Puniceibacterium sp. IMCC21224: one gene and its partners. The protein of the gene in region 2 interacts with the protein of the main gene of each other region in a pairwise test. Links are inferred from orthologs where the notes say so. Each region holds a gene or a part of one and is shown on either strand. Other genes may lie near its edges.

The links.
Region 1: the proteins of IMCC21224_RS08350 (region 2) and IMCC21224_RS07635 interact in binary tests that used the Escherichia coli proteins (3 or more experiments, as listed by UniProt). The link is inferred for Puniceibacterium sp. IMCC21224 from one-to-one orthologs.
Region 3: the proteins of IMCC21224_RS08350 (region 2) and sfsA interact in binary tests that used the Escherichia coli proteins (3 or more experiments, as listed by UniProt). The link is inferred for Puniceibacterium sp. IMCC21224 from one-to-one orthologs.

What each region holds. Positions count from the first base shown.
Region 1 is NZ_LDPY01000001.1:1,656,961-1,666,465, reverse strand. Bases 2,051-4,909 are described here. They hold IMCC21224_RS07635 (putative 2-aminoethylphosphonate ABC transporter ATP-binding protein), read right to left. Parts: upstream 4,119-4,909; coding sequence 2,982-4,118; downstream 2,051-2,981. Other genes in these bases: IMCC21224_RS07630 (putative 2-aminoethylphosphonate ABC transporter substrate-binding protein), read right to left, coding at 4,193-4,909; IMCC21224_RS07640 (putative 2-aminoethylphosphonate ABC transporter permease subunit), read right to left, coding at 2,051-2,979. Outside these bases: IMCC21224_RS07645 (NAD(P)H-dependent oxidoreductase), read left to right, coding at 1-808; more of IMCC21224_RS07640, read right to left, coding at 970-2,050; more of IMCC21224_RS07630, read right to left, coding at 4,910-5,215; IMCC21224_RS07625 (EamA family transporter), read right to left, coding at 5,440-6,276; IMCC21224_RS07620 (aspartate aminotransferase family protein), read right to left, coding at 6,273-7,634; phnY (phosphonoacetaldehyde dehydrogenase), read right to left, coding at 7,706-9,169; phnA (phosphonoacetate hydrolase), read right to left, coding at 9,169-9,505. UniProt on the Escherichia coli protein: Part of the ABC transporter complex CysAWTP involved in sulfate/thiosulfate import. Responsible for energy coupling to the transport system.
Region 2 is NZ_LDPY01000001.1:1,823,211-1,832,756, reverse strand. What follows is about bases 6,647-9,546. They hold IMCC21224_RS08350 (glutamate-5-semialdehyde dehydrogenase), read right to left. Parts: upstream 8,780-9,546; coding sequence 7,514-8,779; downstream 6,647-7,513. Other genes in these bases: proB (glutamate 5-kinase), read right to left, coding at 8,837-9,546; IMCC21224_RS08355 (histidine phosphotransferase family protein), read left to right, coding at 6,893-7,495; IMCC21224_RS08360 (DUF3553 domain-containing protein), read right to left, coding at 6,677-6,865. In the rest of the region: IMCC21224_RS08395 (VWA domain-containing protein), read right to left, coding at 1-388; IMCC21224_RS08390 (carboxypeptidase M32), read right to left, coding at 698-2,182; ctaA (heme A synthase), read right to left, coding at 2,179-3,330; IMCC21224_RS08380 (RNA methyltransferase), read right to left, coding at 3,383-4,147; IMCC21224_RS08375 (thiamine phosphate synthase), read left to right, coding at 4,339-4,971; IMCC21224_RS08370 (1-acyl-sn-glycerol-3-phosphate acyltransferase), read right to left, coding at 4,977-5,813; IMCC21224_RS08365 (GNAT family N-acetyltransferase), read right to left, coding at 5,810-6,571. UniProt on the Escherichia coli protein: Catalyzes the NADPH-dependent reduction of L-glutamate 5-phosphate into L-glutamate 5-semialdehyde and phosphate. The product spontaneously undergoes cyclization to form 1-pyrroline-5-carboxylate.
Region 3 is NZ_LDPY01000001.1:180,237-189,867, reverse strand. The notes cover bases 2,958-5,942. They hold sfsA (DNA/RNA nuclease SfsA), read left to right. Parts: upstream 2,958-4,090; coding sequence 4,091-4,795; downstream 4,796-5,942. Other genes in these bases: IMCC21224_RS00835 (hypothetical protein), read left to right, coding at 5,899-5,942; IMCC21224_RS00840 (hypothetical protein), read left to right, coding at 4,872-5,894; IMCC21224_RS00850 (molybdopterin-binding protein), read right to left, coding at 3,322-4,044; IMCC21224_RS00855 (N-acetyltransferase), read right to left, coding at 2,958-3,325. Outside these bases: IMCC21224_RS00870 (LysR family transcriptional regulator), read left to right, coding at 88-993; IMCC21224_RS00865 (OmpA family protein), read right to left, coding at 1,067-2,050; IMCC21224_RS00860 (peroxidase-related enzyme), read right to left, coding at 2,022-2,591; more of IMCC21224_RS00855, read right to left, coding at 2,588-2,957; more of IMCC21224_RS00835, read left to right, coding at 5,943-6,270; map (type I methionyl aminopeptidase), read left to right, coding at 6,475-7,284; 16S rRNA (guanine(966)-N(2))-methyltransferase RsmD, read right to left, coding at 7,309-7,866; IMCC21224_RS00820 (NAD(P)/FAD-dependent oxidoreductase), read right to left, coding at 7,863-9,071; IMCC21224_RS00815 (peroxiredoxin), read left to right, coding at 9,161-9,631. UniProt on the Escherichia coli protein: Binds to DNA non-specifically. Could be a regulatory factor involved in maltose metabolism.

The DNA of each region.
Region 1 (9,505 bases), 160 kb from region 2 along the record:
GGGCAAGGGCATGAACTTTGCCCCGCCCTATCGCTACTCAACACCCGACACAGTCTGGAGCTATTTCGGCTGGAGCGACGAAGAGGTGGCGGCTGGCGATTTTAACCCCAAGATGTACAATTCCTTTACTGATGGCACCAAGGCAGCGATCGAAATGGCGGCGGTGGCCAATGCGACGGGGATGGATTGCCCGGACGACGGGCTGGCGTTTCATCCGGCCGGGCTGCAGGATCTCGCCAGTGTGTTCCGCCCAAAATCCGAGGGTGGTCAACTGGCAAAACCCGGCCTTGTCGACATCGCATCCAGTCGCGAACCGGACGGACGCGTGGTGCTGAACAACATCCAGTACGGCATGTTCGTGACGTTCAAGGCACCCGACGAATACACACGCGCCTGTTTCCAGCAATACGGCCTGCTGACTGATCCGTCGGGCTGGTACGGCTCGATGTGGCGACCGTTCCACCTGATCGGGCTGGAAACATCGGTCTCCGTGCTGTCTGCCTGTCTGCGCGGCGAGGCGACAGGGTCGTCAACCCGCTGGCGTGGCGACGCCGTGGCCACCTCCAAGGGCGACTTTGGTGCGGGCGACTATCTGGACGGCGAAGGCGGCTATAAAGTCTGGGCCAAGGCGATCCCCGCCCAGCAGTCACACCGGCTGAATGCACTGCCCATCGGGTTGGCGCATAACATAAAACTGAAAAAGCCGATCAAGAAGGATCAAATCGTTCGTCTGGACGATGTCGAGATTGTCGATGACATCGATATCTTCGCCCTGCGCGACGCGCAAAGGGCGTTTCTGGACGGCTGATGGCGCGACACAACCGTCTGCGCTAAAACCGAGCGACTGCAGCGCCACGGGCTGAACCGGAAATCCTCCGCCTCAGAGAGACGCCGCGCATTCCAGTCGGGTTGCAGGCGGTGTGACCATAGCGAACCCAATCGCCAGCTATGCTATCCGGGGCTATGGCGTCACCGCGTCCGCCAGGCCTGGGTCCGTTTCAGGATCCTGCGGGATGCCAACAGATGCAGCAGGCGCGCCGCCACGTTGGTGTAAAAGATCATCATCCCCATCGCGGCAGCCGGCGCAATATCGCCCGCGTCATCCATGTTCAGAACCGCGACTGACGCCAGTGCGGTATGGGTCGAATAGATGAACACAACCGCCGACACCGTGGTCATCGCATTCACGAACAAGTAAATCGAAATGTCGAGGATTGCCGGCAGACAGACCGGCACGGTAACCTGCGCGAATAACTTGTGAAACGGCTGGCGCAAGGAGCTGGCAACAGGCTCGAACTCTGCATCAATCTGTTTGAGGGCCGTCAGCGCCGTCAGGTGTCCGACGGTAAAGAAGTGGGTCACTGTAGACAGCACAAGGATCGCCATCGTACCATAGACAAAGTGCAAAGGGTTGTCCGGGCTGTTAAAGAAAAAGATATAGGCCAATCCCAGCACCATGCCCGGCACCGCCATCGGCAGCATCGCAAGAAATTGGTAAAACCCGCGCCCCGCGCCAAAACCGTCGATCTTTTCCACCATATACGCGCCGGTAAAGACGATTACGGTGCCGAACACGGCTGTCAGCAACGCCAATTTGATCGAATTGCCATAGGCCGCCCAACCGCCGCCATCCATACGATTGAAATCGTAATTGTTCAGGCTCAGGCTCAGATCATAGGGCCAGAACTTGATCAATGCTGCGAACTGACACGTGGCGATCAGCCCGATGATGAACAGCGCGATGGCCCCGCACCAAACCATGCAAAGTCTGTCAAAAACCCGGTCCGGCTTGGGCTCATACGGCACCGAGCGCGCCGACAGCAACGAGACCTGCTTTTTCTGCGCGTGCCGGTCAACGACAAAAGCCAGCACTGCCGGAATTAGCAGAACCACCGACACCACCGCACCCATTTCAAAGTTCTGCTGGCCGATGACCTGTTTGTAAATGTCGATGGCCAGCACATTATACTGCCCGCCAATCACTTTTGGCAGGCCGAAATCGGTGATAACCAGCGTAAAGACCACAAACGCCGCCGAGATCAATCCATAGCGTGCACCGGGAATAGTCACGGTCCAGAACGTACGCCACGGGGTCGAGCGCAGGGAATCCGCGGCCTCGTACTGGCGTTGATCCGCGATAGACAAGGCCGTGGATATGATGATCATGGCGTGCGGAAAGGTAAAGAACACTGACCCTACGACAATGCCAAGTGGGCCATAAATCGACTGCCCCAACAGCAACTCTTTGGCAAAACCCTGATTACCGAACATATAGATCAGCGCAATCCCAGGCAGCAGCGATGGCACAAGGATCGGCATCATCCCAATCAGCCGGAACGCGCCTTTGTAGGCCATACAACTGCGACTAAGCGCATAGGCAAAGCCAAAGGCCAGAAAGACAGTCACAACGGTGCTAAGACCGGCGATGAACAGCGAATTCTGGATCGACTGATACAGCGACGCGTTTGAGAAATATTCAGCATAGTTCTGAAACCCGATCGATTGCACCGGCCGCAGGTTGATCCGTCGCCACGCGTTGCTGTCGTATTCCTGCCATTTTGTCGTGCGTTGCAGATCAAGGCCGACCAGATAGGGCGCGTCGGCATCAAGGCTACGAATGCGATACATCACCGGACTGCGGAAACTGAAATCAGCAAAGAATTTTGTGACCGCGAGCCGACCGTCCGAACTGGTTTTCAGATCATCCGCGCTATAGGCACCAGTCTGCTGGTTCAGCTTGGCCACATTGACCGGTGGCGCAAAGGTTCCCGCCGCGTCGCTGGCCTGAATTTCATACCGCGCCAGATCAAAGCCATAGGTCACAAGCGACTTGGACAGCATCGTATACAGCGGCAGCGCCAACGCCACGATCAGATAGAGCGCGATAATCAGAATAAAGCCACGTTTGACGACGCCATCGCGATCCAGCGACAGACGAATAGGGCGACCGGACGGCAACGTGGTGTCAGCGGTGTTCATGCTCAGGCGCCCCTGACAAAGGCCAGAACACGTTCGGCCGGCAGTTCGACGCTCAGATCGGTGCCCGTTTCAAGCGCCAGCCTGCGCATCGCATTCATCGAAAAGTTGGCCACCAGAGGCACCCCGGCAAGCGCGTTGCTGCGCAGATGTGTGCGCCAGAATGATCCCAGAAACTCCATATCCGTGATTGTGACCGGCAGCAGATTGTCTGCCCCCGCCTCACCTGCCGGATGCGGCAGAATATCTTCGGGGCGGATCGCCACCGTAACGTCCGATCCGTCGCGGATGCCCGCCGCGCCGGTTTTTAGCGTTACATCGCCCAGTTGTACGTGGCCATCGTTCAGCCGTGTTTCGATCTTGTTGGTCTCACCGATGAAATCGGCCACAAACAGCGACGCCGGGTGGCGGTAAATGTCGGTCGGACTGCCGACCTGTTCGATCACGCCGTGATTCATCACCACAATCCGGTCGGCCATCGACAACGCCTCTTCCTGATCGTGCGTCACCATAATGGTGGTCACACCCAGCTTGCGCTGCAATTCCTTGATCTCGTGGCGCAGGTGCACACGCACCTTGGCGTCCAGCGCCGAGAGCGGTTCATCCAGCAGCAACAGACCGGGATTGATCGCGATGGCACGCGCCAGCGCAATTCGTTGCTGTTGTCCGCCGGACAGATTCGCCGGGTATTTTTCAGCCTGTTCCGGCAAGCCGACCAGATCAAGCAGCTCGCTCACCCGCGCGGCAATCTCGGGTTTGGGCCGTCCGGTGTTTTCAAGCCCAAAGGCGATGTTGCGGCGCACGGTCAGGTTCGGAAACAGCGCGTAAGATTGAAACACGATGCCATAATCGCGCTTGGATGTCGGCAGCGACGAAATATCGGTGCCACCCTGATGGATGGCTCCACGCGACTGCGGATCCAGCCCGGCAATGGTGCGCAACAGCGTGGTCTTGCCGCACCCGGACGGTCCCAGAAAACAGACAAATTCGCCGGATGCAACGTCAAGGTTGATATCCTTCAGCGCAACGAAATCTCCGAAGGCTTTCCAGAGGTTCCGAATCCGAAGATACGGCTGCGCTGCGTCCATAATGACGTCCCCATCAGTCGCGGGCGCAATGCCGCCCTGTACGATTGCATTCATGCTGTCTGTTCCAGGATAGAGTTTGGACCGCCGGGGCGCCACTTGGGGCGCCCCGGCACCGAAACCGGATGGCCTTAGCCCTTGGGCTCGGACTTGGTGTCGTACCGGTTGGTCCACTCTTCGAGAATGGCGCTGCGGTTGTTCGCCGCCCATTCAAAGTCGTTGTCGATCATCGCGTCGGTGATGCCTTCGGGGAAATAATCCACCGGTTTGGCGATGCCCGGAATGCCGACCACAGCGTAGCCAACATTGTACATTTCCATCGCCTTTGGCGTGATCGACCAGTCGATCAGCGTCTTGGCCGCCTCTTCGTTCATGGTGCCTGCAATCAGCGACGTGGCTTCCATGTCCCAACCGATGCCTTCTGTCGGAACGACGATTTCCAGCGGCGCGCCTTCAGCCTTGGATTTGGCGCCGCGAAAGGCAAAGGACACACCGATGACGGTTTCGCCCGATGCCGCCATCTTGCACGGTTTAGAGCCGGAATGGGTATAAGCCGCGACGTTTTCGTGCAGCGCATCCATGTAGGCCCAGCCCGCATCTTCGCCCATGATCTGGAGCCAGCTCGACACATCAAGGAACCCGGTTCCCGAGGATGCCGGGTTCGGCATGACAACGTGACCGGCATATTCCGGCTTCGTCAGGTCGGCCCAGGATGTTGGCGCAGTCAGGCCCAGCTTGTCCCCTTCGACGGTATTATAGCAGACCGATGCGACCCAAGCGTCCATACCGACCCAGGACGGCGGTGTATCGCCATCGCGAAAACGCGCATCAAGCGCATCCAGACCGGCGGGTGAATATGGCTCAAGCATCCCTTCGGATTTGAGGACAAGCAGCGATGTTGCCGCCAGACCCCAGACCATATCCGCCTGCGGGTTTTCCCGTTCGGCCAAAAGCTTGGCCGTGATCACACCGGTTGAATCGCGCACCCAGTTGATTTTGATATCCGGATGATCTTCGTTAAAGGTCGCGGCGTAGCGGGCCAGATCTTCGGCCTCGACAGCGGTGTAGACCGTAAGTTCGGTTTCGGCAAAGGCCATTGTCGCGCTGAAAGCCGTGGCGCAAACTGTCAGATTCAAAAGCGTTTTCGTGTTCATTGCAGGTCCCTGTTGGTTGGCGCGCGGTCAGCGCCGGTGAATCCGCCGCTTGGCCACCCGCGTTCGCGGTTCTCTTATTGCGGCGGCGCATCACATTTTAATGACACGGGTGATATCACCGCCGATTTGGATCGTGATCCTGAATTCAGTCTGGGAACTGCCCAACAATAAGTAAAATCTATTTATCTTATGGTTGGATTAAGAGAAACGTTCGATATGGCCAATTATCCTATGGACAAGGCGATAACGCCCCCCCCAACGATTACTGCGGCGGCAAGCCGCCCTTTCCATGGGCGTTCGCCGAAAAGCACCACTCCGATGAGTGCCGCGATGATGACGCTGGATTCGCGAACCGCCGACACGGCCGCAAGTGGTGAAAAGGTTTTGACATAGAGCACCAACCCGTAAGCGGCCCCGGCAAGAACCCCAGCCAGCAGTCCCGCCAGCAACGGGCGCAGTTCGAACCGCCCCCCGCCAACCCCGCGCGAGATGATGATCGCCATCGGCACCGGCGCTTCGAGCACAAACAGCCAACCGATATAGCCCAGCGGCGCATCCGACAGCCGCACCCCGATCCCGTCCGCCACCGAGTATGTCGAGATGCAGATGCCCAGGCACAGCGCCAGCAGAACCGTACTGCGCCGGGCGTCGACGGCACCGCGTTGCAGCGCCAGAATGCTGATCCCCAGGCAGACCGCACCCAGTCCGAACCAGCCAGAGACCGGCAACGTCTCACCCACCAGCAGAAACGCCATCAACGCAACCGTCGGCGGGGCCATACCGCGCGAGATCGGATAGACCTGCGACAGATCGCCAAAGCGATAGGAGTAGAACAGCAACAGGTAATAGCCGTAATGTACCACTGCCGAAATCACGATCATCGGCCAGCTTGCCGGGTCGGGGCTGGGCGACATCCAGATCAACACGATCCCGATCAGTGCGTGGCAACCCGAAACGCCGGCCAAAACAGCAGCGCGATCCGGCACCGCCTTTACCATCGCATTCCAACTGGCGTGCATCACGGCGGCGAACAGGACAATCCCCAGAGCAAACAGGCTCACTGGGTCGCCTCGGCGCGGATGGCGTCTTCGACAATGCCCAGGGCGCGGTCCAGATCTTCGCGCGATATGATCAGCGGCGGCGACAGCGTCAGGACGCAGCCCGCGCTGATTTTGAAACTCAGACCCGCCTCAAGACAGCGATAATAGATCCGTTCCGCCGCCGTGCGGCCCGGAGCGCGGGTGCCGCGATCCTCGACAATCTCGATCCCGAACATTAGCCCCCTGCCCCGAATATCGCCAACAATGGGATTATCGGCCAGTGCCGTCCGCAATCGGGTCAACGCATAAGCCCCCAGTTCGGCAGAGCGTTCAACCAGCCCGTCTTCTTGCAGGATCGCGATAGTGGTCAGGGCGGCGCGTGCGGTCACCGGGTTCTTTTCGTGGGTGTAATGCCCAATGGCAAAATCGCCGCAAACATCCAGATCGTGGCGGGCGACAACGGCCGCAATCGGCAGAATGCCTCCGCCCAGCGCCTTGCCCATCGTGACGATGTCCGGGATCACCTCATCATGCTCGAACGCGAACATGCGACCGGTCTTGCCCAGACCGGTCGGGATTTCATCCATGATCAGCAATGCGCCGCGCTTGTGGCATGCCTCTTGCACGGCCTTCCAAAATCCCGGTGGCGGCACCACCGGCACCGCGCGCATCGGTTCTGCGATCACCGCAGCAACATCCCCCTCGCGGCCCAGAACATAGTCCACCATCTGCGCGCAAGCGAGGCCACAGCTCTCTGGCCCGGCATGATTATAGGGGCAGCGATAGCAGTTGAACGGGGCGATATGTTCGGTTCCCGGCATCAGTGGCCCTGCGATGTGGCTGCGAAATGTCTCTTCTCCGCCGATGCTGGCCGCGCCAAAACCGGCGCCGTGAAAACTGTCCCAAAAGCTGATGGTCTTGAACCGTCCGGTCGCGGCGCGCGCGATTTTCAACGCGACTTCGTTCGCATCCGATCCGCCGGTGGTGAACAATACCTTGTTCAGATCCCCCGGCGCGATGGCGCCCAGCGTTTCCGCCAATTCAACTGACACGGCGTTGGTGAACCGACGCGGGGCAAAGCTCAGATCATCCAACTGCGCCTTGATTGCCGCCACCAGCCGGGGGTGGGCATAGCCAAGGTGATGTACCGAATTGCCATGGAAATCCATGAAACGACGGCCGGCGGTATCCTCGATCCAAATGCCTTCGGCTTTGGCTATGGTCGACACGCAGGGGCTGGACAGGGATTGATGCAGGAACGCGTCGGCATCGCGCGCCAGCAGGTCGCGGGTTGCGGCATCGGGATGCGTTTCAGCCCAGGCGCGGCGGGCGGCAGAGGTGTTGGATTCGCCCTCGGTATGGGTAACGGCCTGACTCATGATACTTCCTTAAGAACGCAAGAAAGGGCGAGGCCCGCAAAGGCCCCGCCCGGATATTGAAACAACAGGCCTCAGCCCCAGGGCAGAGAGAACGTCTTGATATTGGTAAAGCTCTTCATCGCTTCGATCACACCTTCTTTGTAGCCGTTGCCACTGTCCTTGATGCCACCAAACGGCGACATCTCGATCCGGTAGCCCGGCACCTCCCAGATGTTCACCGTACCGACAACCAGATCACGGATGTAGTGCTGCATCCGGCGGTAATCATTGGTGCACACACCCGACGACAGACCAAAGGCGGTGGAGTTCGAGATGGCGATGGTCTGCTCATCGCAATCCGGCACACGCACGATCGGAACGATGGGACCAAAGGTTTCCTCCATCACCAGCTCGCTCTCGTGCGGGACGTGATCGACCACGATGGGTGGCAGTGACGCGCCATTGCGCCCCGGATGATAGAGCACCTTGGCGCCCTGCGCTTCGGCCTTGAAGACGCGGTCCTCGAACGTCTCGGCGGCGCGGGCGTGAACCACGGTGCCCAGTTCGGTCGTAGGGTCCATCGGATCGCCATACCGCAGCTTTTGCGCCCGCTCCAACACCAACGGCACAAACCGGTCCGCCACGCTTTCCTGCACCAGAATACGCTTGACTGCGGTGCAACGCTGACCCGAGTTTTTGGTCGCCCCGGCAACCGCCAGATCCGCCGCCTTGGCCAGATCGGCATCCGACAGATCGTTGCAGATGATCAGCGGATCGTTCCCGCCCAGTTCCAGCACCTGACGTTTGTAGACCGCCTTGGCCGCGATCATTTTGCCCACCGGCACACCACCGGTAAAGGTGATCAGGTCGTAGTCCGGGTTGACGACCATTTCATCGCCAATGTCTTGCGGCCAGCCGGTGATCACCGACAACATCTGCGGCGGCAGACCAGCCTCGTACAGCGCATCCGCGAGCCAGATCGCGGTAAGCGGCGTCAACTCGGTCGGTTTGAGCACGACGCAATTGTTGGTGGCAATCGCCGGGGCCAGCTTGTGGCTGACCATGTTCAGCGGGTGATTGAACGGTGTGATGGCCGAAATCGCCCGCAGCGGTTCGCGCGTGGTAAAGATCTTGCGTGCCTTGCCATGCGGGGTCAGATCGCAGGAAAAGATCTCACCGTCGTCGTGGATGCACATCTGGCCGGCCAGCGTGTAGACATCATAGGCACGTCCGCATTCATACAGACTGTCAGCGAGCGAGATGCCCAGTTCGGCAGTGATGATCGGCGCCAGCTCTGCCTTGCGGTCATTGATGATCCTGGCGACGTTCAGCAGGATTTTCTGCCGCTCATAACGGGTCAGCGTCGGCTGGTAGTCCTTGGCGATGGCAAAGGCTTCGCGCACATGCTCGGCATTGCCAGCCGGGACCGATCCAATCACATCACCGGTGTAGGGATAATGGACCGGCACGCGGTCTTTGGTGTCGACCTTGCGACCGGCGATCCGCATCGCTTCGTGCCGCATCGCGATAGGGGCATTTGTCACAACCTTGTTCATCACAGCGCCGCCGCAGTGGTCGCGAAAAAGAACGCGTCGAAGTTGCGCAAGACCGGTTCGTTCGGCAGGTCGAGCACGCGATTGACGATAAACGGCACCTCTTGTTCAGTCAGTCCGCCATGGCTGCGCAGCGGTTCGTTGAGCGCGGCAAGGTCGTGCCGGTGCGCCGACGTCCCGATGGTCATATGCGTACCCGATATCATCACTATGTCGCCGATCCGGTCGCCGGGCAGTTCAAAACGGCGGATCGCCTCGGCTTTGTCGACGACCACGGTGATGCCCTCGACCGCAAGAAGTTTGGCAATAATGTCCACCTTGTTCGCGCCCTCCGGCAGA
Region 2 (9,546 bases):
CCTGATGGCGCCCTTGCTGTTCCATCAGCCGCTCGCGCAGCGTCTCCATCAGCTTGTCAAACCCGCCAAGCGCTTCGATCTCGGCCTTTTCTGCGGGTGTCAGGTGCTTTTCGGCCATATTGGTCAGCCAGTCAGCGGGCACATCCACCGCCTGCATCACCTGCTCAGGACTGATTGCATCCAACCCAGAAAAGCTGGCGGAAAAGGCACGGTCAAAGCGGTCGATGTGGCGTTCATCCTTCACCATCGCCGTTCGGGCAAGATAATAAAACGCCTCGGGGTCATAGGTGGCAAGCCCCGCTTTCATCGCCGACAGAAAAGTCAGGTATTCACGCAGGGACACTGGCACGGATGCGTTGCGCAAGTTTTCAAAGAAGGGAACAAACATAGACGATTTCCTAGCGTGAATCGTGGCGGAAATGAATGGGAATATGCGTTTGGGAACCTGGCTGACAGCCCGTCTCACAGTCCAGGATCCGCCCATTGCGTCAGCCGCTGCTCAAACAGGGCACGCACCGCAGCGAAAATCTCACTCCCCGTTCTTGCAGGACTCGCTCTCGCTCCAGCAACGCGACCGCTCCCAGAGCACTCCAGGCAATGGCGCTCAGACCTATCCGCCGACACCACCCCTCGGAGCGGGCTCGCGCGTGCCACACACTCCGGAAACCAGCGTGCGCGGCACGCGCACTCCGCAGGATCAGGTTGCGAAATCGTAGATCGCGCCGAACTTGGTCTCCAAGTAATCGAGCAGTGGCTTCTCCGAAGGCTCTGCACCGCAGGCCCGCGCAATGACCTCGCGCGGCTCGTACAATCCACCATATTGTTGCACGTGTTCGCGCAGCCATGCTGTGGCAGCTGTCAGATTACCCTGCGCCAGTTGGTCATCCAGATCCGGCACCGCCGCGCGCAACGCTTGATTCAGACATCCGGCATAAACATTTCCCAATGAATAGGTCGGGAAATAGCCAAACAACCCCGCCGACCAATGCACATCCTGAAGCACCCCGTTCGAGGGGCGGTCGACATCGAAGCCGAAATCCGCCTTAAAGCGATCATTCCACGCGACTTCCAGATCCTCAACCTCGAGCGCGCCTGCGATCAGCGCGCGTTCCAGATCGAACCGCAGCAGCACATGCAAATTGTATTGCACCTCATCGGATTCGGTCCGAATAAAACCGTTCTGCACCCGGTTGACGGCGGCGTGGAATGCATCAGCATCCGCCAGCCCCATATCACCAAAGTTATCCGTCATCCGGGCGAACAGCCATCCGGTAAAGGCGCGGCTGCGGCCCAGTTGGTTCTCGTAAATCCGGCTCTGGCTTTCATGTACGCCCATCGACACGCCCTGCCCCAGCGGCGTGAGCCGATACTCTTGCGCAATCGCCTGTTCGTAGCAGGCGTGGCCGACCTCGTGGATCGTGGAGTAGAGACAGTTGAACGGATCGCTCGCACTGGTGCGCGTGGTGATACGCACGTCGTTGCCGGAACCGGAGCTGAACGGATGCACCGCCTTATCCACCCGCCCGCGGCTCAGATCATAGCCAAAGGTTTGCGCAATCTGGCGCGTCAGCTTCATCTGCGCCGCCTCGTCAAACTCACCCGACAGCCCCTTGGGCTGCGGCCTCTCCAGGATCTCTGCGCGCAGGGCAACAAGACGCGGGCGAAGCGCACCAAACATCGTCGACAGGCCCGCCGCAGTCGCTCCGGGTTCGTAATCGTCAAGCAGCGCGTCATAGACATCGGCCCCGTCTGACAGCGCGGCCCCCTCTTCGCGGCGCAGGGCCAGCACTTCTTTCAGCACGGGTGCGAAAGTTGCGAAATCGTCCGCCGCGCGCGCCTCGGCCCACAGGCCGTGGGATCGTGATGTGACACGGGCAATCTCCGACGCCAGTCGCGCCGGCACCCGGCTTGCGCGATCAAAGGTGCGGCGGATATGGCGCAGCTGCGCCTGCCCCACAGGGTCGAGTTGCGCGCCCGCCAGCTCGGCCAGCCAGTCACCAACCCGCGGGTCAGTCTTGCGGGCATGCAGCACGGATTCGATCGCGGCCATCTCATCGCCGCGCTGGTCGGCAGCGCCGCGCGGCATCATGGTTTCCTGATCCCAGCCCAGCCGCCCCGCGATTTGCCCAAGGGCGCCGGTGTCGCGTTGAAAGGCCATGAGATCGTCAAAAGCGTTGGTCATCTGGTCCCTCTCAGGGATTGAGCAATCGGATATTGTGCGGCAAAGCGGGCGCGCAGGATCAGCACCCACAGCAGAACCGCACCAAGCTGGTGAAGGATCGCGATATGCCAGGGCGCGCCGTACAGCACTGTGCCGATGCCCAGTAGCATCTGCAGCACCAGCATCCCCAGCACGGCGTTGAACCGGAATCGCGTATCCGAATTGGGCGATTTGCGCGCGCGGGTCCAGACAACCAGGCCCAGCAGAAACAGACCGTAGCCAACCATGCGGTGCACAAACTGCACAAGGCCGTCATTTTCAAAGAAATTGCGCCAGATCGGTTCGATCTCGAACGGCGTTGGTGGCAAGAATGCTCCGGCCATCAGCGGCCAGTCGGTATAATTGCGGCCTGCGTCAATGCCCGCGACCAGCGCGCCAATCAGGATCTGCACAAAGGCCAGAACGGCCAGCGCCGTCCCCCAACCTGCCAGACGCGATTCGCGCGAACGGCGCGCCTGCATCAGCACCCGGTCTTCGCGCCCCAGCGCAAAGACATACCACGCAATGAAACCCAGAATGACAAAGGCCAGCCCCAGATGCGTCGCCAGTCGATAGCTCGCCACGTCAGTCTGATCCCCGGTCAGGCCAGACGACACCATCCACCAGCCGATTGCCCCCTGCGCGCCGCCCAACGCCCCAAGCAACAATAGCCGACCCGTCCAGCCCACAGGGATCTTGCGCGCCGCCAGAAACCCAAAGAACCCGACGGCCCAGACCAGTCCGATAACCCGGCCCAATTGCCGGTGCCCCCATTCCCACCAATAGATGAACTGAAACGACGACAGGCTCATGCCCTGGTTCTGCAACTGGTATTCCGGGCTGGCCTGATATTTTGCAAATTCCGCCTGCCAGTCAGCAAGGTTCAAGGGTGGCATCGCCCCCGAAACCGGTTGCCATTCCGTGATCGACAACCCCGAATCCGTCAGCCGGGTCAGCCCGCCCACCGCAATCATCACCACGACGAGCGTAAACAGCATCATAATCCACAGCCGGATCGCCCCGCGTGCGCCATTCCGGCCACGGTCGATGATACCGGTCGTCGCCGCACGGTCCTGCGGTTTGGGGGCATCGGTACCCACCTCTTCGAAAATGCTGCGTTTCCCTGTCATCGCTGGCTCCTTATTCTGCGGGAACCTAGGCCCCTCTGCGTGACGCTTCAAGTCAGTCGCCATGTTCCTTCCAGCGCACCATTTGACGCATCACCCCGTGCAGCATCCGCACGTCCATCTGCGTCAGCGGCATCCGGCTCCAGAGATTGCGCAGATTGATCTTCATGCTCTGCGCCTTGGACTCGGGAAAGAAGAAACCGGCCGTTTCCATCCGATCTTCGTAATGCTGCGCAAGCGTTTCGACGTCCAGCACGGTGGCCCAGTCAGATCCGGCCATTGCCTCTGTCCGTGGGGCAATCGCGGTTGTTGCGCGGCGCCACTCATAGCCCATCAGCAATGTGCATTGCGCCAGGTTCAGCGACGGAAACTCCGGGTTGACCGGCACCGTCACAATGGCATTGGCCAATGCAATATCGTCATTCTCCAACCCGGCGCGTTCCGGGCCGAACAATACCGCCACCTTTTCGCCTGCCGCGATGCGCGCCTGCGCCTCGATCATCGCGCCTTCGGGGCTATAGACCGGCTTCGTCAGCCCGCGCACCCGCGCCGTGGTGGCCAGCACAAAGCTCGCATCCGCGACCGCCTCAGCCGTGGTTGGATAGACCTGTACCCCGTCCAGCACCCGCCCGGCACCGGACGCCATGGCAACCGCGCTCTGGTTCGGCCAGCCGTCACGCGGCGCAACAAGCCGCATTCGGTCCAGACCGAAATTCAGCATGGCGCGGGCAGCTGCACCAATGTTTTCACCCATCTGCGGACGCACAAGGACAACGCTGGGTTGGGGCAAGGGCGCGGGGCTGGCGGTTGGATCTGTCATGGCGAATTGCCTATGCCGCCCGGCGACGGGCGGCAAGTGCGCAGTGCCCGGCAACTGGCGTTTTTCTGTCGCCAATCGTCGCAACCCCGTGTCATGAACCAGTCATCGAAATAGCAGCAACCCGATGGTCAAACCGAATGCAGCGCGCTATAGCCACGCGAATGCCGCGATTACCGAGGGAGCGCCCGGATATGACCGAGACCGAGCAGCCACAGTTATACTTGATCACCCCGCCTGAGTTCGACCTGAACAGCTTTCCTGCGCAATTGTCCGCCGTGCTGGAAACCACCGACGTGGCCTGTATCCGGCTGGCGCTGGCCACCCAGGACGAGGATCGCATTCTTCGGGCCGCCGATGCGCTGCGCGAAATTGCGCATGCGCATGACGTCGCCATGGTCATCGACACCCATGTGATGCTGGCGCAGCGACTGGGTTTAGACGGTGTGCATTTGGTCGATGGGGCACGATCAATCCGCTTTGCCCGGAAAACCCTTGGGCCCGAGGCGATTATCGGCGCATATTGCGGCGATTCCCGCCATGAGGGCATCAACGCGGCTGAGGCTGGCGCGGATTACATCAGCTTTGGCCCGGTCGGGCCAAACGCGTTGGGCGACGGTACATTAGCGGACACGGATCTGTTCCAGTGGTGGTCCGAAATGATTGAACTGCCGGTTGTCGCGGAAGGCGCGTTGGACGATGCGACGATCCGGAGATTGGCCCACATGACAGACTTCTTTGCCATCGGTGAAGAGATCTGGCGCCAGAATGATCCGGTAGATGCACTGCGGGTATTGATGCAGGGGCTCTCAGAGACTGCCAGCTAACACCTTCAGGACTCTGGTGCTGACAGCCGGGAATGGGCGCGACGCACCTGATCTTCGAGCTGCTGCGCCAGGGCCTTGCGGGTGGGAAAATCGGCGACCCGCAGCGGCGGATGATAGATCAGCTCTACCCGACCTTGTTTCGGCGCTGCCAGCGTCTTGACCAGATGGCTGCCAAAGCTCATGTCGCCCCACCAGCCATAGAACCGCGGATCGGCGCCCGGTGGCGGATGATACACCACTGTGACCGGCTGGATCTGCACATTCTGGCGCAGCGACGGATCAAAGAACGCCGCGAAAAGCGTTGATTTAAAGGGTAAGACCCGCAACCCGTCGGTCGAGGTCCCCTCGGGAAAGAACAACAGCCGGTGGCCGTGCGACATCCGTTGCGCAAATGCCCTAGTCTGCGCCTTGGCATCGCGCGGATCACGGCGGATGAACAATGTGCCGGTGGCGCGGGCGAGCCAGCCGATACCGGGCCAGCCTGCCACCTCGGATTTTGAAACAAAGTAAACGTTCTTGCGCGAATTCAACGCAAAGATATCCAACCAGGACGAATGGTTCGCCACGACCGCACCGGGCCCACCGATGCGTGGACCCTGCACGCGAATTGGCAAACCGAGAATGACAAACGCCGCGCGACACACCCCCTGAGTGATATAGGGTGTCACCGGTCGGTCCATACCACATAGCGGGCGTTCAATCAGCCGGACCAGCAACAGCAGCACAAGTCCGCCAAAGACCACGATCCCCAGCATGAGCCCGCGCCGCAAGACCCTTAGCCAGTCGCGGACACCGTATTTCTGCGGTTCGGGGGCATCTCCAGCGTTCCATGTGACGCTCATTTCGCCGCATCGCGCTGATACAGGCCCTTTTGACGGTCATTCATCCGCGCTGTATCCATCACCAGACAGACATCGGTGGTGTGAAAGGCATGGTCCACAAACGCACCATCCCCAACGCACCCGCCCAGCCGCAAATAGGCCTTGATCAAGGCCGGCGTTTCGATCACCGCACGTTTGCGGTCAATCTCGTCCGGGGGCAACAGATCCATCGGTTGGTACGCCCGCGCGCGAACCCGCAACTCGTCCGGTGCAAGGTGGCGCGCATGAAGATACGACAAGGGATGCGCAAGCGCCTCGACATCGGTGCCGTGAAAGCTGGCGACGCCAAACAGGATTTCGATACCGTGCTCATCGACATACCGGGCAAGCGCCTGCCACAGATGGACCATCGCGGATCCACCGCGATAGTCTGGATGCAAACAGGATCGCCCCAATTCCAGCAGCGTGCGCCCGGTGTTTTGCAGCGGGGCCAGGTCGTATTCATCTTCCGAGTAGAACTGACCGGCCGCGGCAGCCTGATCGCTGCGCAGAACACGATAAACGCCGATAACCTCACCGGGTCGCGCGGCGTCGCATAAAATGAGATGATCAAAGAACGGGTCGAACCGGTCCTGCTCGAGGCGGGCGTCGTGGTCGACCATCGCGCCGCCGCCGCCCAGCTCGGCTACAAATACCTCGTAGCGTAACCGCTGCGCCGCGCGCAGATCCGCGGCGGACCGTGCCAGCCGAACGGTAAATTCGGGCGAGGTGGCTACCATGATCGGCTCCCAGACGAACGTCATCACGGGGTGTCTAGGCCGGGACAACAGGGTTGGCAACCGCTGCGCGATGCCGGAGATTAACCTGTCGTAAACTATCGCACCCTAGTCTGGTGCTTCAAAGAAGGGCAGCAACGTGATACGGGAACCATCTATAACAACCTTGCCCTCTTCGCGGAAATTCACCGTAATCCTGTCCCCGATGTTTGATTGCACCTGCCCGGTTCCCCAGTCAGGCTGATCGGGATGCGTGACCAGCATGCCCGGTTCCAGTATTGCATTCAGCGCGTTCATCCACACCTCCTCGTTTCGGAGCAATTCATGCCCAAAGATACTACCGACCTCGCCGCTTTGATAGGGTCACGCATCTGTCACGATCTGATCAGCCCGATCGGCGCTATAAGCAACGGGCTGGAATTAATGTCGATGGGCGGAACCGACAGCACCAGCCCGGAAATGCAGCTGATCAATGACAGCTGTGTCAGCGCCGCCGCACGGATTCGTTTCTTTCGCATCGCCTTTGGCAGCGCTGGCGATGCACAGCGGATCAGCCAGCGCGAGGTGTTGGCGGTGCTGCGCGATCTAGACGCCGGGTCGCGCGTGAAAACGGACTGGCAGGTGACTGGGGATCTGCCCAGACACGAAGTGCAACTCGCCTTTTTGGTGCTGATGTGTATCGAATCCACAATGCCGCGCGGTGGGTCGGTGGTTGTACACTGGTCCGATGGGCGCTTTCGGATTGAGGGCACATCGCCACGCCTGACCATCCAACCCGAGCTTTGGTCGGTGCTGACCGACAACGCCGAGGATGTCGAGATTTCGCCTGCGATGGTGCAATTTGCGCTGCTGCGGGTGTTGCTACGAGATACCGAGAGAACGCTTGCCTGCCACCCCGAGGATGACAGGCTACTGGTCGTGGTTTGATCGCCCCAGCGGCGGGCGTCAGGACCGAATCGCGCCGTCGCCGGTAACGAGGTACTTAAAGCTGGTCAGCTGTTCGGCTCCGACCGGGCCACGCGCATGTAACTTGCCCGTCGCGATACCAATCTCGGCCCCCATTCCAAATTCACCACCGTCGGCGAATTGGGTCGAAACGTTGCGCATCAGGATCGCACTGTCCAGCTGGTCAAAGAACTGGCCGGCGGCGGCATCATCCTCGGTCAGGATACATTCCGTATGGCTAGATCCGTAAGTACGGATATGAGCGATCGCCGCGTCGATATCCGGCACCACACGGGCTGCAATCACCATATCAAGGAATTCTGTGCCCCAGTCCGCTTGGGTCGCGGCGACGGTGCCGGGAATGGCCTGGAGCGTCTCGTCGGCGCGCACCTCGACTCCGGCGTCCAGCAAGGCCCGGATCAGCCCCTGCCCAATCGTGTCCACCACGTCGCGGTGAATCAGCAGGCATTCCGCGGCACCACAAATTCCGGTGCGCCGCGTCTTGGCGTTCAGAACCACGTTCAGCGCCTTGACCGGATCTGCGTTGGCGTCGACATAAATGTGAACGATCCCTTCGAGATGGGCAAACACCGGCACCCTTGCCTCGCGCTGAACCAGTCCGACCAGTCCCTTGCCGCCGCGCGGTACGATCACATCGACAGTCCCGGTCATTGTCAAAAGCTCAGATACGGCGGCGCGGTCGCGTGTGGGGATCAGTTGAATCGCGTCCTCGGGCAGACCCGCTGCGCGCAACCCGGCAACCAGGCAGGCGTGAATGGCGGTTGCGGAATAAAAGCTTTCGGAGCCGCCGCGCAAGATTGCCGCGTTGCCGGATTTCAGGCAGAGCGCCCCGGCATCCGCCGTCACGTTGGGCCGACTTTCGTAGATAATGCCGATGACACCCAGCGGAGTGCGCACCCGTTGGATATGCAGACCGGTGGGACGGTCCCATTCTGTCATCACCGTGCCAATCGGGTCCTCTTGTCCGGCGATGGCGCGCAGCCCGTCAACCATGGATTGAATCCGCGCTTCGGTCAGCAACAGCCGATCCATCATCGCATCGGACAATCCCTTGTCGCGACCGAACGCCATGTCTTTCTCGTTGGCGGCGATGATTGTTTCCCGCGCGGCCCAAACGGCGTCAGCGGCAGCCATCAGCGCCTGTGTTTTGGCCGTTGGCGACGCATTGGCCAGCTGGCTGGAAGCCACGCGCGCGCGGGTGCCAATGTCGGCCATCAGAGTGGGAATGTCGCTATGGTCCTGCATGAGTCAGTGCCTTTTTCTGCGGTCGGATCTGCGTATTTAGAAAGAGAAGAAGTGCGGCTAGACCGCCATGTCATCCCTGTGGATCAGCACGGCGCGGCCTGGATAGCCCAGAATAGTTTCGATTTCCGTGGATTTATGTCCTTGGATGGCGCGCGCCTCTGTAGCGGTATAGCGGGTGAGCCCCTGTCCCAGATCACTGCCCGCGCCGCTGCGGATCGCAACCGGATCACCACGACCAAAGTTGCCTTCGACAGCGACAATTCCGGCCGGCAGCAGAGATTTTCCACGTGCCAGGGCCCCTGCCGCACCGGCGTCGACGATCAGTGTGCCCTGTGGTTTCATCGCCGCGATCCAGCGTTTTCGGGCGGCATGCGGGTCCATCTGAGCGGTGAACCAGGTCGCAGGCGCGCCCTGCTCAAGGGCAGTCAACGGGTGCAGCACCGAGCCTTCGGTAATCGCCATGGTGCAACCAGAGGCGGTCGCGGTGCGCGCGGCCATCAGTTTTGTCTTCATCCCGCCTTTGGAGAGACCTGATCCCGCGTCGCCGGCCATCGCCTCGATCTCGGGGGTGATCTGATCTATCACGTCATAGCGGGTGGCACTGGGGTCGATCTGGGGGTTGCCGGTGTAGAACCCATCGACGTCTGACAACAGGACAAGCTGGTCAGCCCCGACAGTCACCGCCACCTGCGCCGCGAGACGATCATTATCACCAAACCGAATCTCGTCCGTGGCGACGGTATCATTTTCGTTCACAATTGGCACCA
Region 3 (9,631 bases), 1.6 Mb from region 2 along the record:
CCCCTGTATTGTCCGCCTCGCGCCGCTTTTGTGCCCAAATTGCCGCCCATACCTAGGCCAACCAGAGAAATACTGAAGGAACCGGGAATGGATCGTCTGACGGAAATGGAGGCCTTTGCCACGGTCGTGGATCAGGGCGGCTTTACCGATGCCGCAAAAAAGATGGGTATCTCGAAATCCGCAGTGTCCAAGCATGTCTCGTCACTCGAGGCGCGCCTGGGGGCGCGTCTGCTGAACCGCACCACCCGTCGGGTCAGCCCAACCGAGATCGGGCTGGCTTATTATGATCGCGCCCGACGTGTCCTGAACGACGCGGGCGAGGCCGACGCACTGGTGACGTCGATGCAATCTGCGCCGTCCGGGCTGTTGCGTATCTCGGTCGCGACGGATTTTGGCGTCAATCATCTAAGCCCGGTCTTGGGCGATTTCCTAGCTGAATTTCCTGACATTACCGTCAATATGGTACTGAACAACCGCTTTGTTGAACTGATATCCGAAGGCTTTGATATGGCCGTGCGGATCGGAGAGCTTGAGGACAGCACCCTGCGCGCCCGCAAGCTGACCGAAACCACCAAGCGGATGATCGCGTCGCCCGGCTATTTTCAGAAATTTGGCCGACCGACGAAGATCGACGATCTCAACGATCACAAGCTGCTGCACTATTCCAATCAGGCCAGCGGCAATGTCTGGAAAGTAACTGCGCCAAGCGGTGAAAAACGGCAGATCCGCACCGCGGGCTGGTTGTCGGTAAATGATGGGCAATCGCTACTAAACGCCTGCGTGGCCGGTCTGGGGATCGCCTATCTGCCGTCGTTCCTGTATTCTGATGCAATGGAAAAGGGGCTGGTCGAGGATGCGATTCCGGATCTTCCCGTTGAAATCCAAGGCATCTATGCGGTCTATCCGCCGGGCCGCTTTACCCAGCCCAAAGTGCGCGCATTCATCGATTTTCTGGTCCAGGCCTTTGTCGAAAAAGGCCCTGTTGACTGGTAAGACTATTTCCTCCTGCCCTCGTAAGGCCGCCTTGACGCCTCGGGTAACACCGGGGCGTTTTTTTGTGGGCGATTCAGGGGTCGGGTAACAACACCGCTTCAATCCGGCGGTTGGCCATACGGCCATCTTCGGTCGTGTTGGTGGTGATCGGAGAGAGATATCCCGCCCCCTGCGCCGAAAGCCGCGTGCGCGCGACACCGTGGCCGGTAAGATAGTCAACCGCCGCCTGAGCACGGCGGCGCGACAGGGCGATATTGCCCTCAAGCGATCCGGTGGCATCGGTGTGACCGACGATGACCAACCGTGCGTTCGGGCGTGCGGCAAGATATGCGGCCAGTGTATCCAGCGACTCAATATCATCAGCCCCCAGCCCAGCCTTTCCACTGTCAAAGCGCAGATCGGGGAGCACCACATGGCCCGCAGAGTCGAGCCGGTCGGCAAGTCCGCCAAGTTCGATAGGCAGCGGCGCGAGGGGCAGCGGCGCGAGGGGCAGCGGCGCGAGGGGCGGCGGTGCCTCGGGCGCGCTGGTGCTGAGCTTGGTGAATGCAGCACCGGCGCGGATGATCTGGACGTATCCGGCACTGGCACTGCGGCTGACAATCAGGCCAAGCGCGTCACCGCCATTCGTCTGCTGGACTGCCGCAAGAAACCGAAAATCGGCAAGGTCGACATACATATCGGGGCCTTGCAGCACCTCGGTGTCAAACCGGAAATCAAAGCCGCCACAGGTTTGTGACGGGCACTGATGCAGGATGGTATAGCCTGCGGCCTCGATCTGCTCGCGCAGGGGGGTCATCAATTGCAGGGTTGTGGCGCTCTGACCCGGAATGCGCCAGGCCTGCCGGGTGACGCGACCTTCAACCCGCCGCACCGGCAGGCCGGTTTCCAGCGTCCAGTTGCCGATCGGCAGCCGGTAGCTGCCGGGGTCGGTCGTGTCCTCGTGAGTCATCCGGGCACCTGAGGGCAGGCTCAGATCCAGCGCTGCTGCGGGGCCAGCGCCGCCGATCAGCAGCGCCGCCAGTGCCGCTTTAGCGCGCCTGCGAATGGTATTCGTCATTCGGGCGCATGTCGGTGGCGCTGGCCACTCGGTTGGTCATGTTGAAAAAGCCGGTGACATTGGCGATGTCCCAGATATCGCGGTCGGTGAATCCTGCGTCGCGCAGGGCGGCGCGGTCCGGCTCTTGCACCTCTGCGCTGGCTTTTGTGATCTTTTCGGCAAAGGTCAGCATGGCGCTGTGGCGCGGCGTCAACTCGGCTACGCGCCAGTTCATCACCAGCATTTCACCCAACTTTGGATCGCCTGACAGTTGGCGCACCGCAGCGCCGTGGGCGGTCAGGCAGTAAAAACATTTGTTGATCGACGACACGACAACGGCAATCATTTCGCGCTCAAGTTTGTTCAGGCCCGAATCCGCCAGCATCAAATCGTTGTACAGCGCGGCAAAGGCATTGAGTTTGTCGATATCAAAGGCATGGGCGTGCAGAACGTTCGGGACCATGCCCAGCTTGTCCTGGCAGATGTCGAAATATTTCTGTGTGGCGGGTGGCAGCGGGTCCACAGACGGCAGGTTGAGCGCGGTTGGCATGTCACGGGTCATGATGCGGTCCCTTTGTCTTTGCGGATGCGGTAGTGGTAGCCGCCCACCAGCGTCAGCCCAAGCGAAGCATAGAGCGCGTTGGCCCCGACATTCGCGGTGGTGCAGAGCACGGCCATATGCGTGGCCCCCTGACGTTCGGCCCAGATCGCAGCGCAGCGCATCATCCACTTGCCCAGACCCTTGCTACGATACGCCTGCGTGATTTCCAGCGCGTGGACCATCGCGATACCGTCGTGGATGGCGCAATACCCGGCGCCCGCCGGTTTGTCGCCGGTGCGGCCAAAAAGCCCGGTTTTGGGCCCCTGCGCGCGCTGCATGACCCCGATCCGCGCCGGGCCGATGCCACCTGCGGCCCAGATCTCGCGCATGATGGCCAGCGGTTCCCAAATCGCAAAGGCGGTGACGCGGGGGATCGGCAGGTCGGTTAGTTGTGCGATGGGGCAGATCAGGGCATGTACCGGGTCAATCACCACATAACCTGCATCAGCCAGCGCCTGATCCAGCGCATCCTCACCAGCGCGCAGCATGAACAGTGGGTCCTGCCCCATGGCCCGCATCGCGTCGGCCGCGGCGGGGATATCGTCGGGGGTCCAGCCGGGTCGCGCAGTCGCCGCTGACACGCGTTTTCCGCCGCCAGCGCCGTTGCGCAAGGTAAAGACCGGGGTCTCTTGCTGTGTGGCGGCGGGCCATGTTGCCTCGGTCACGGCATAGAGCTGAGACAGGTCTGGTGTCATGCAGGAAACAGATCAGAAAGTTTGGCGATGGCGGCGTGAACTTGCGCGGGATCGGTGCCCCGGATCACCACATTGGCGCCGTAAACGCCGTTTTCCTGAAACGGGTAAGATCCCATTTGCAGATCGGAATATTCCTGCGCCAGTGCGCCGAGCGGGCCAGCGATATCACCTTCGCCGCGCTGGATGCGCAGGGTTTGTGACAGCAGTGGCGCGCCGCCGGTGAGTGTCGGCAGCACAGATGCAACCATGGCCTGAAACACGGACGGCACCCCGGCCATGACATGCACATTCTCCAGCGTAAAGCCGGGCGCAACCGACACTGGATTGTCGATCAGCGTTGCGCCGTCGGGGATGCGGGCCATGCGTTGGCGGGCCTCATTGAACTCTTTGCCGCTGCGGTCGTAATGCGCCTGAAGCAGCGCCCGCGCGTCATCGCGCACCGTGATGCCGACGCCAAATGCGGCCGCGATGCAGTCGGCGGTGATGTCGTCATGGGTCGGCCCGATCCCCCCCGAGGTCACAACGGAATCATAGCGCGCGCGCAGGTCGTTGAGAGCGGTGACAATCGCGTCCGCGTCGTCCGAGATCACGCGTACTTCACGAAGGTTGATGCCGATATGGGTCAGCTCGCCCGCCAGATGATACATGTTGGCATCGCGGGTGCGCCCCGACAGGATCTCGTCTCCGATGACCAGCATGGCGGCGGTGGGATTGGGCATCGCGGGCTCCTTGCGTAGCGGATATGCTCAGGTATAGGCGCTGGTCATGCGCTTTCAAACCCCTCTTGTGCCCGCCCGTCTGATCCGCCGCTACAAACGGTTTCTCGCCGATGTGCAGCTCGAGGATGGGAGCGAAGTTGTTGCCCATTGCGCCAATCCCGGCTCGATGCTGGGTCTGGCCGAACCGGGAATGCGGATCTGGCTAGAGCCGAACGATGATCCAAAGAAAAAGCTTGGATACGGCTGGCGTCTTATCGAACTTGAAGGGGCGTTTGTTGGGGTGGACACCAGCCTGCCAAACCGCCTGCTGCGCGGCGCGCTTGAGGTCGGGGCGGTGCCAGGGCTGAATGCGTATCCGCAAGTGCTGCGTGAACAGAAATATGGCCAGAAAAGCCGTGTCGATTTCCTGTTGCGGGGCGAGGGACTGCCCGATGCCTATGTCGAGGTGAAATCCGTCACCTTGTCACGGCAGACCGGACTGGCCGAGTTTCCCGATTCAGTGACCACCCGCGGGGCGCGGCATCTCGATGATCTGGCTAAAATGGTCCAGCAGGGGCATCGCGCGGTGATGCTTTATTTGGTGCAGCGCACTGATTGTACTTCGGTAACATTGGCCGCTGATCTCGACCCGGCCTATGCTGCGAGCTTTGCGGCGGCGCGGGCGACCGGGATCGAGGTGCTGTGCCACGGCTGCGACATCACGCCCGAGGCGGTGATACTTGGCGCGCCGTTGCCGTTCCACATGGGCTAGGCGCGGCTGGACGCATCTGCGTACGGTTGCTAGGCTTGGCCCATTGCCTTTGACAGCCGGTGCAAAGGAGGTCCGCATGCGGTGGTATCTTGCAACAATTCTGACGATGCTGGGCCTGTCGCCCGCCCACGCCACCCAATCCTGTGGCGGAGAGGCGGGATGGGCCAGCCGCGAGATCGCAGGTTCGGTCACGATGGACGAGGCATTCTTCCACGAGGCAGGCGCGCAGACATTTTCGTTGGTCCCGACTGACTATGGCTGGCAAATTCAGATGCTGGACCGCGACGGGGCAGAGTTGCCAGTGTTTGCAGCACCGTTACGACCGGTCGAGATAAATCCGCTGAACATCGCGGGCTGGCACTTCCGCAATCGCGACAACACCGGCCCGAACAACGGGGACGTGAACGCGCCGCAGCATCAGCGGCGGTTTGTCTTTGGTGCCATGGCGCGCGATCTTTTGGCAAACCCCACGCCTCGCGGCGCATCGGAAGGCGTCGGAGGATTGGGCGAACTGATCCTCGGCAACATGACTCTGACGTCGCCAGAGCCGGGGCAGCGCGCCGCAATGACGGCGCTGGATTTTACCGCCTGTCTGGTGTGGCAGGGCGGGGGCGACCGGCTGGACCCAATCATGAGTGCCGACACAGAAGTGGCCTTTGATGCTGTTGTGGCGACGATGCTCGGGTGTGGGTTCGATGATGTCGCCTTTCGATTATCGGATCGAATGGCCAAGGGGCGTGAGGGTGGGCAGGCACCCTATCTGGAACCCGATATGGACGGTGATGGCATCCCCGACCTCGTGATACCGGCGACCCGCAGGACGGATCAGGCGCCGGGGCTGGCGATCTGCCTGCTGGGGGACGAAACCCTGGTTCTTGCCGGATATGATGGCCGCATCGGGATGCATCTGGACCCGTCGTATTTTGGGCGCGCCGATTTCTGGGGTATACATCGCGGTGAGGTGTACGCGTCCGCGGCGCAAGACGGGCCGCCCACACTGGGCGGGGACGCGCTTTTGCTGGGCAAAGACGACTCGTCTAGCGTCCTAGTCTACCTGGACGCAGCGCGAAACGTTTCAAGCTATTGGCAAGGGGACTGAAACGATGCGCAACAGCACAGTGATGGGTTTGCTACTGACGGCCTGGGCGGCGGCTTTTGTTGCGTCGCTCCTATTCTCGTGGGACGTTGAGGGCCCGCGCAATATTGATACCGGGTTAAAGCGGCTCGACGTGCTGTTCAAATGGCAGTTGATCGCGATTTGCATCGCGCTGGCGGCGGCGGTTTCTGGTTTTGTGCTGCAAGGGGGCGGCAAATGGCAACGCTTCGTCGGGTTGCTGCCGATCGGGCTGACCTGCCTTATTATCGGCGGGACGGTGGGAATTGCCCTGCTGCAACGTGATCCGCTGCCAGAGGTCCGGCATCCCGCCAAACCTACGGCGCCTGCGGTGGATGCCGTTCCGCTGGACAGCAATTAGTCCAGCCCCCTGCTCAGGGTAACGACACGACCGATAGGGGAGATTTGCGGCGTAGACGCTTTACACTACGGCAATTGATGGTTTATTGGGCCCGTGCAGTTGCAGCAAATTGGCGGCGGTGCCAAAGATGCGGCACCGCCGCCTCTGGCAAAGGGCGGTAAAACGCACTAAGTATCAAGTAATAAGACGATGGAGTCCGTAGATTTGGACGAAGACACCCGAGGCCGTCTCACCCGGGACGGTATACGCATTTACGAAGCCAGTGACTTTGCCGGTATGCATGTGGCCGGAGCATTGGCCGCGCGCATCCTTGATGAGGTTGCGCCGCTGGTTTTTGTTGGTCAGACGACACACGAAATTGACGCATTTATCACCCGCGCCGTCAAAGAGGCGGGGGCCACTTCGGCCACGATCGGCTACAAGGGCTATCAACACGCCAGCTGCATCAGCGTAAACCATGTGGTGTGCCACGGCATTCCGGGTGACAAAAAGCTCAAAGATGGCGATATCCTTAATATCGACGTGACGGTGATTGTGGATGGCTGGTTCGGCGATACCAGCCGGATGTATGTGGCGGGTAAGCTGCCGCGCAAAGCCGAGCGGCTGATACAAGTCACCCATGACAGCCTGATGGAAGGTATTGCGGCCGTGAAACCCGGCAATACCTTTGGCGACATCGGCTATGCTATCCAATCCTATGTCGAGGCGAACCGCATGTCCGTCGTGCGTGATTTCTGTGGTCATGGTCTGGGGCGGGTATTCCACGCGCCGCCCAACGTGCTGCATTACGGTCGCCGCGGAACCGGTCCCCTGCTCGAAGAGGGCATGTTTTTCACCATCGAACCGATGGTAAATTTAGGTCGCCCGGAAACCAAGGTACTGGCAGATGACTGGACCGCCGTGACCCGCGACAAATCGTTGTCGGCTCAGTTCGAACATTCGGTGGGTGTAACGGCGGATGGGGTCGAAGTCTTTACCCTCTCGCCCGGTAACTTATTTCACCCAACGTATTGATATTCGGCCTTTCGGTCCGCCATCTCAGGTCGCGCGCAGAAACGTCACATGCGTGTCGCCATAGCGCCGTGTATCAAGCGGCGCAAAGCCCGGTGGCACGAATTGTGGCGCGTTCTCTTCCCACACGATCAGCGCATCGGGCGCAATCCAACCCGCATCACCAGCGGCGGTAAGGGCGCGCAATCCCAGATCCTTGCCATAGGGCGGGTCAAGAAAGATCAGATTGCAAGGGGTCTCGGCCACCGGCAACCGGCTGGCGTCAGTGGACAGAACACGGGTCTGCGCGCCGGTGCCGGTCAGGCGAATGTTCTCGCGCAGCAGGCTCTGGGCCTTGCGCCCGTCGTCGACAAAGGTGACATGCACCGATCCGCGCGACAGTGCCTCGAGCCCCAATGCGCCGGTGCCGGCAAACAGATCCAGAACACGGGTGCCGTCGAACGGATCGCCAAAGCGCCCACCGGCCAGCACATTGAACAGGCTTTCGCGGACGCGGTCGGTGGTCGGACGCAGATGCGCCGCCGGATCACCCTTACCAACCGAGGCAAGGGTTCGACCGCGCAACTGTCCCGCAATGATCCTCATGGTTTCAGCAGTGCCTTGAGTTCGGTTGCCGGGTCCGCGATCAGTGCCGGATCAGCGCTGCGCCCGGCCTCGATCAGGCGTTTGCCGACCATATAGGCGCGGGGGTCGTTCATTGCATCCAGCGCCAGCAGTCGGTCGCCGTGATAGTACCAGAACGATACAGTTCCTTCGTCGCCCGGACGGGTCACGATGCGGTCATACCCGGTCGACAGGCCGGCGATCTGTAGTTTGACGTCGAACTGATCCGACCAGAACCATGGCTTGGCCGCGTATTCGCGTCCCGTGCCAAGGATGTTGTCGGCGACACACTCGGCCTGGTCGATGGCGTTGCCGACGCTTTCGAGCCGCAGTTGCACCCCGCCATGCGGAAAAGAGGCACAGTCCCCGGCAGCCCAGATCGCAGGGTTCGACGTGCGTCCCTGGGCATCGGTGCGGATGCCGTTGTCCAGCGCAATGCCCGCTGCCTCAGCCAGTTCTGTGGCGGGAGTGATGCCAACACCGGTGATGACAAAATCCGCTTCGATGACCTCACCGGTGCTGAGTTCCGCTCCCGACACCGCCCCGTCGCCCAGCAGCCGCGTCAGGCCCACGCCCTCGCGGATCGTGACGCCGTGCGCGGTGTGCAGCGCACGGAAATAGTCCGAGGTTTCGGGCGCTGCGACCCGCTGCAGAATGCGGTCGGCCATTTCGATCAGCGTCACACTCAGGCCCAGTTTGGCCGCGACCGCTGCCGCCTCTAATCCGATATAGCCGCCGCCGACGATCAGCAACCGCGCGCCCGTGACAAAGCACGGCGCCATGGCATCCACATCGGCCAGGGTGCGCACAGCAAAGACACCGTCGAGGGTGCCACCGATGCTTGCAGGCAGGCGACGCGGGTGTGACCCGGTGGTCAGCACGAGATGGTCGTAGGGCAGCGCCCCATCTGCCAGAGTCACCGTTTTCGCAACCGCGTCTATGGCTTGCACCGATGCCCCGGTGCGCAGATTGATCCCGTTGTCGGGATAGAAACTGGCGGGACGCAGATACAACCGATCCTCGGCCATGTCCCCCAGCAGATAGGCCTTGGACAATGGCGGGCGCTGGTACGGTGGCACAGGTTCGGCACCGATCAGCGTGACGGATCCGTCGAACCCTTTGTTGCGCAGACGCGCGACACAGGCAGAACCGGCCTGTCCTGCGCCGATCACTACGACATTGCTCATATGCTTCGCCTCCGCATCTCGACATTCGCCTTTTCGTGCCGCACCCTATATGCGCCAAGACGGGAAACGCAATTCAAGGAGCGATACAAATGGCGATTTCAACAGGGGACAAACTGCCCGACGCAACGCTGGTGTGTCTGGGCGACGGTGGACCCGAACAGGTTGCGCTGGCCGATACGATCAAAGGCCGCAAAGTGGTGATCTTCGCTGTGCCGGGCGCGTTCACCCCGACCTGTCATTCGGCGCATGTACCGAGCTTTGTCCGCACCAAGGGCGACTTTGACGCCAAAGGCGTCGATGAGATCATCTGCGTCTCGGTCAACGACCCCTTTGTGATGAAAGCCTGGGGCGAGGCGACCGGCGCGACGGCGGCAGGCATCACCATGCTGGCCGACGCGGATAGCAGCTTTACCAAGGCGATCGGGATGGATTTTGACGCGCCGCCAGCCGGGCTGATCGCGCGATCCAAACGCTATGCGATGCTGGTTGAGGATGGCGTTGTCACACAATTCCTGCCGGAAGAAAGCCCCGGCACCTGCGAAGTTTCCGCAGGGGAATCA